2 linked regions of the Bradyrhizobium diazoefficiens genome follow. The protein of the gene in region 1 binds, or shares a complex with, the protein of each later gene. Links are inferred from orthologs where the notes say so. Each region holds a gene or a part of one and is shown in the gene's direction. Other genes may lie near its edges. The genes, in order: tig and rpsG.

Region 1 (3,149 bases):
ACTTCGCAGCGGTCGCCACGCCTGAGGCGGACACCCCTGGTATGGCTTGCGGCGGCAAGCTCCCAGATTGGTGTAGCTTGCTGACCCGGCCTGAGAGCGAGTGTGGCCGGCTTGGCCTGAAGGAGCACCTGGGCGGTTACCGGCGGGGCTGCGCCGCCGACCATCAACCCCGCCGCGGAGGCTCCGAGGCCGGCCAGAACCTCGCGTCGAGTTGGGTCAAAAAACCTCAGTTTCATGTGCTGATCCGGACCATGGCGCGCTGGATAAGTCCAGCCGCCGTGCCTACTTCAAACAGGGCTCCAACCGGCCATTTTTTTGCTGCGAACAGTCGGGCACATGCTATAAGCCCGGCCGCCCGCGGCATCGCGGCCGGTCTTGATGCAAATTTACGCGGGCGTGGCGGAACTGGTAGACGCGCTGGATTTAGGTTCCAGTGACGAAAGTTGTGGGGGTTCGAGTCCCTCCGCCCGCACCAAGCGCTTGTCGCGTTTGCACGGATTACGAGGACCTGCTTCCTCGCGGACGTTTGTCCGCGGAAAGCTGGTCCGATGAACCACCGGCATTGAGGCATTCGCCTCGCGCCGGATCGATTAATGACAGCGTCCCGACGCGCAATGTGCCGGGACCGAACGAGAAGAAGATTGGACGCCATGCAGGTCACAGAAACCCTCTCGGAAGGTTTGAAGCACGAGTTCAAGATCAGCGTTCCCGCGTCTGATCTCGACGCCAAGGCCGGCGCCAAGCTCGTCGACCTCAAGGACAAGGTCCGCATCAACGGCTTCCGTCCCGGCAAGGTGCCGGTCACGCACCTGAAGAAGGTCTATGGCCGCTCGGTGATGGCGGAGACCATCGACCAGACCATCCGCGACACCAACACGCAGCTGTTCTCCGAGCGCGGCTTCCGCCTTGCGACCGAGCCGAAGATCACCATGCCGAGCGAGCAGGCCGAGGTCGAGGAGCTGCTGAACGGCAAGACCGATCTGACCTATACGGTCGCCATCGAGGTGGTGCCGTCGATCGCGCTCGCCGACTTCAAGAGCTTCCAGGTCGAGAAGCCCGTCGCCGAAGTCTCCGATGCCGACGTCGACGAGGCGATCAAGCGCATTGCTGATTCCAACCGCACCTATGCTGCGAAGGGCGAGGGCGCCAAGGCCGAGTCGGGTGACCGCGTCACCGTCAGCTTCAAGGGCACCATCAACGGCGAAGCCTTCGAGGGCGGCACCGGCGAGGGCATCCAGGTCGCGATCGGCTCCAACACGTTCATCCCTGGCTTCGAGGAGCAGCTCATCGGCATCGGCGCTGGTGAGACCCGCACGCTGAAGGTGTCGTTCCCGAAGAACTACATGAACGACAAGCTCGCCGGCCAGCCGGCCGAGTTCGAGACCACCGCAACCCTGATCGAGGCGCCGCAGGACATCGCGATCGACGACGAGTTCGCCAAGTCGCTCGGGCTTGAATCGCTCGACAAGCTGAAGGAAGCCGCGCGCGAGCGTCTGGCTGCCGAGTTCGCCGGTGCGACGCGCCAGCGCGTCAAGCGCGCGCTGCTCGACCGCCTCGACGAGGCGCATCGCTTCGAGGCGCCGCCCTCGCTGGTCGACGAGGAGTTCAACCTGATGTGGAACTCGGTCAAGGCCGAGATGGATTCCGCCGGCAAGACCTTCGCCGACGAGGACACCACTGAAGAGGCGGCCAAAGAAGAGTACCGCAAGATCGCCGACCGCCGCGTGCGCCTCGGCCTCGTGCTCTCCGAGATCGGCGAGAAGAACAAGATCACCGTGACCGACGACGAGGTCGGCCGCGCCGTGATCGAGCGTGCCCGCCAGATGCCCGGCCGCGAGAAGGAGGTCTGGGACTTCTATCGCAACAACGCCCAGGCCCTGGCCCAGCTTCGTGCACCGATCTATGAGGACAAGGTCGTCGACTTCATCCTCGAACTCGCCAACGTCACCGAGAAGAAGGTCTCGCGCGAGGACCTCTACAAGGACGACGAGGCGGACAAGACCGCCGCCTGAAGGCTTTGACACAGCCTTCTGTTAAGGACGATCGGCAAAGCGGCCCAGCTAGCCAAATGGCCGGCTGGGCCTCTTTGCGCGAATCAGCTTCAACTGCCTGACGGATTAAGCCTTAATTCGTTCGGGACTTGTCTGGCGCGAATTGGGCTATATCTGTCGCTACGCCCTTTTACGAAAGTTCCTGCATCACGGGACGTCCATCGGCCTTCCGGCACATCCAGCCCAGACTGGCAGCCAAGATTGGCGATGTCCGCCTCTCCAAAACCCCTAGGTGACTCATGCGCGATCCGGTTGAAACCTACATGAACCTCGTGCCGATGGTGGTCGAGCAGACCAACCGTGGCGAGCGCGCCTACGACATTTTCTCGCGCCTCCTGAAGGAGCGCATCATCTTCGTGACCGGTCCGGTCGAGGACGGCATGTCGACGCTGACGGTCGCGCAGCTCTTGTTCCTTGAAGCGGAAAATCCGAAGAAGGAAATCTCGATGTACATCAACTCGCCGGGCGGCGTGGTGACGTCGGGCCTTGCGATCTACGACACCATGCAGTTCATCCGCCCGCCGGTCTCGACGCTCTGCACCGGCCAGGCAGCCTCGATGGGCTCGCTGCTGCTCGCCGCCGGCGAGAAGGACATGCGGTTCTCGCTGCCGAACGCGCGCATCATGGTGCATCAGCCCTCTGGCGGCTTCCAGGGCCAGGCCACCGACATCATGCTGCACGCCCAGGAGATCCTGAACCTGAAGAAGAGGCTCAACGAGATCTACGTGAAGCACACCGGGCAGACCTACAAGTCGATCGAGGACGCGCTGGAACGCGACAAGTTCCTGACCGCGAACGACGCCAAGGAGTTCGGCCTGGTCGACAAGGTCATCGACAAGCGCGCCGAGGAGCCGGCCCCGGCGAAGACGTCGTAGCTGCTGCGACCGCAAATCCGGTCCCTGGAATATCTTTCGGGATTTCCCGGTATCCTCAGGGCGGCGTTCACGTTAACAGCACACTTCGCAAGCGCGCAAACCGCAGTTTTGCGCGCTGCGACAGGCACAAAGTTCCGCTTTCGTGCTTGTTTTCGTGGCAATCCAGCAACGCCGGGGTGATTTCCATCACTTCGCCCGTACCAAGGCCGGAAATCACGGTATT
Region 2 (3,033 bases), 380 kb from region 1 along the record:
ATAAATGGATCGCAGGGGCGGCGGAACAGGCGACCCCTGCCCATCTGCGGATGGCGCAGTGAGTGCGGCAAACGGCGATTTCGATAGGTGCCAGAAGCGTTTTCCGACTGTCGTTTCGCTTGACTTGATCGATTCTCACTTATAGAAAGCGCCTCACTTAACGACAGGCGGTGAGCATCGCCAGCGTCGGAACGGGCCACCCGTTGATCCCCCAGGATTAGATCTGCAAGGGGTCACTTAAGACGGGCACCAACCTCGACGAATGCCGCTCAAACGCTGTCGATCATAGCTAGGCAATGCCAGTGCGATTTTAGTTCTCTTGAGCACGTTCTCTTGAGATCGAACTCGGATGCATGACCTCGGTGCGGGCCGCAGCGTTGCGCTGACCGGCCCGAATACTGCGGTCCTCTGTGGCGTCGAAGCGCTTTCCGCTCGTTGATGGAGCGGTTGGCGCAATTTCGCTTTGTGCGGATTGTTCCGTGCGAGGCGGCCCCGTCGGGCGGGTAGCGCGGCAAGAATTTGCGGTCCCGGTGACGGGCCGCGGCAAGACAGCGGACCCGTAAGGGGCCGCGATAACAAAGGGTAAGGCCAGGATGCCGACGATCAACCAGCTGATCGCTCAACCGCGTGAAGTGCAGAAGTCGCGCAAGAAGGTGCCGGCGCTCCAGCAGTCGCCGCAGAAGCGCGGCGTTTGCACGCGCGTCTACACCACGACCCCGAAGAAGCCGAACTCGGCGCTTCGTAAGGTTGCCAAGGTGCGTCTGACCAACGGTTTCGAGGTGATCGGCTACATCCCCGGTGAAGGCCATAACCTCCAGGAGCACTCGGTGGTCATGATCCGCGGCGGCCGCGTCAAGGACTTGCCCGGCGTGCGCTACCACATCCTCCGCGGCGTTCTGGATACCCAGGGCGTCAAGAACCGTAAGCAGCGTCGTTCGAAGTACGGCGCGAAGCGTCCGAAATAAGCGGGAACCAGCTCAATGTCTCGTCGCCACTCAGCGGAAAAGCGCGAAGTTCTTCCCGATCCGAAGTTCGGGAACATCATCGTCACGAAGTTCATGAACTCGGTGATGTACGCCGGCAAGAAGTCGGTCGCCGAAGGCATCGTCTACGGTGCATTCGGTCTCATCGAATCCAAGACCAAGCAGAGCCCGCTCGGCGTGTTCGAGCAGGCACTCGAGAACGTCATGCCGACGATCGAAGTGCGCTCCCGCCGCGTCGGTGGCGCGACCTACCAGGTTCCGGTCGAAGTTCGTTCGACGCGCCGTCAGGCGCTGGGCATCCGCTGGCTGATCTCGGCCGCGCGCGAGCGCAACGAGAAGACGATGACGGAGCGTCTCTCGGCGGAGCTCCTGGACGCATCGAACAACCGTGGGAACGCCGTCAAGAAGCGTGAAGACGTGCACCGGATGGCGGAAGCCAACCGCGCCTTCTCGCACTATCGCTGGTAACGGCGAAACAAACGGACTCGCAAGGAACACCCCCATGCCCCGCCAACATGCCATCGAAGACTACCGCAACTTCGGTATCATGGCGCATATCGACGCCGGCAAGACGACCACGACCGAGCGCATCCTCTATTACACCGGCAAGAGCCACAAGATCGGCGAAGTGCACGAAGGTGCCGCGACGATGGACTGGATGGAGCAGGAGCAGGAGCGTGGCATCACGATCACCTCGGCTGCGACCACCGCGTTCTGGAACGGCAAGCGCCTGAACATCATCGACACCCCCGGCCACGTCGACTTCACCATCGAAGTCGAGCGTTCGCTGCGCGTGCTCGACGGCGCCGTCTGCGTGCTCGACTCGAACCAGGGCGTTGAGCCCCAGACCGAGACCGTTTGGCGCCAGGGCGACAAATACAAGGTTCCGCGGATCGTCTTCGCCAACAAGATGGACAAGACCGGCGCGGACTTCTTCAAATGTCTGGCCGACATCGTTGACCGCCTCGGCGCCAAGCCGATCGCGATCCAGCTTCCGATCGGTGCCGAGAACAACTTCAAGGGTCTCGTCGATCTCGTGAAGATGAAGGGCATCGTCTGGAACGACGAGTCGCTCGGCGCGAAGTTCGACTATGTCGACATTCCGGAAGACATGGTCGACCAGGCCAAGGAATACCGCGAGAAGATGGTGGAAGCCGCCGTCGAGCTCGACGACGATGCTATGGCCGCCTATCTCGACGGCAAAGAGCCTGATGAGGCGACCCTGAAGCGTCTGCTCCGCAAGGCGGTGCTGACCGGCGCGTTCTATCCCGTGCTGTGCGGCTCGGCCTTCAAGAACAAGGGCGTGCAGCCGCTGCTCGACGCCGTGGTCGACTATCTGCCGTCGCCGATCGACGTGCCCGCGATCAAGGGCACTGACGACAAGGGCAATGAAGTCGTGCGCAAGGCCGACGACAAGGAGCCGCTGGCTCTGCTCGCGTTCAAGATCATGGACGACCCGTTCGTCGGCACCATCACCTTCTGCCGCATCTATTCTGGCGTTCTCCAGAGCGGCACCGGCGTCGTGAACTCGACCCGCGAGAAGAAGGAGCGCATCGGGCGCATGCTGTTGATGCATGCGAACAACCGCGAAGACATCAAGGAAGCCTATGCCGGCGATATCGTGGCACTGGCCGGCCTGAAGGAAGCGCGCACCGGTGACACGCTGTGCGATCCCGACAAGCAGGTGATCCTGGAAAAGATGGAATTCCCCGAGCCGGTCATCGAGATCGCGATCGAGCCGAAGTCCAAGGCCGACCAGGAAAAGCTGGGCGTCGCGCTGGCGAAGCTTGCTGCAGAGGATCCGTCCTTCCGCGTGTCGACCGACCAGGAGTCCGGCCAGACCATCCTCAAGGGCATGGGCGAACTCCACCTCGACATCAAGGTCGACATCCTGAAGCGGACCTATAAGGTCGATGCCAACATCGGCGCGCCGCAGGTGGCATTCCGTGAGCGCGTCACCAAGCGGGCCGAGGTCAAGTACACCCACAAGAAGCAGACCGGCGGTACCGGTCAGTTCGCCGAAGTGTCGATCGTGGTCGAGCCGAACGAG

The links.
Region 2: the proteins of tig (region 1) and rpsG are in contact, whole or in part, in a crystal structure (PDB 3GTY), measured with the Thermotoga maritima proteins. The link is inferred for Bradyrhizobium diazoefficiens from one-to-one orthologs. Residues at the interface, in WP_004081061.1 of Thermotoga maritima: Glu122, Val124, Val129, Leu130, Tyr133, Glu188, Gly259, Ile262, Tyr263, Glu266, Ser270, Glu273, Gln274, Glu277, Arg308, Gln311, Ile312, Ser315, Tyr316, Glu325, Arg329, Arg336, Leu363, Phe366, Trp367, Arg373, Leu377, Arg381, Leu384, Glu387; in WP_004081843.1 of Thermotoga maritima: Lys34, Lys52, Lys55, Glu59, Arg62, Gln63, Glu66, Asn67, Lys69, Val71, Arg95, Ala109, Lys110, Lys111, Gly112, Arg113, Pro114, Glu117, Glu121, Ile124, Ala125, Tyr127, Asn128, Asn129, Thr130, Gly131, Lys135, Asp139, Arg142, Met143.

What each region holds. Positions count from the first base shown.
Region 1 is NZ_CP067100.1:3,800,683-3,803,831, forward strand. The notes cover bases 1-2,831. They hold tig (trigger factor), read left to right. Parts: upstream 1-650; coding sequence 651-2,012; downstream 2,013-2,831. Other genes in these bases: JJB99_RS18020 (multicopper oxidase family protein), read right to left, coding at 1-236; JJB99_RS18035 (ATP-dependent Clp protease proteolytic subunit), read left to right, coding at 2,291-2,831. Also shown: more of JJB99_RS18035, read left to right, coding at 2,832-2,926; JJB99_RS18040 (hypothetical protein), read right to left, coding at 2,994-3,149. UniProt on the Bacillus subtilis protein: Involved in protein export. Acts as a chaperone by maintaining the newly synthesized protein in an open conformation. Functions as a peptidyl-prolyl cis-trans isomerase.
Region 2 is NZ_CP067100.1:3,421,342-3,424,374, forward strand. Bases 1-2,715 are described here. They hold rpsG (30S ribosomal protein S7), read left to right. Parts: upstream 1-980; coding sequence 981-1,451; downstream 1,452-2,715. Other genes in these bases: rpsL (30S ribosomal protein S12), read left to right, coding at 594-965; fusA (elongation factor G), read left to right, coding at 1,486-2,715. In the rest of the region: more of fusA, read left to right, coding at 2,716-3,033.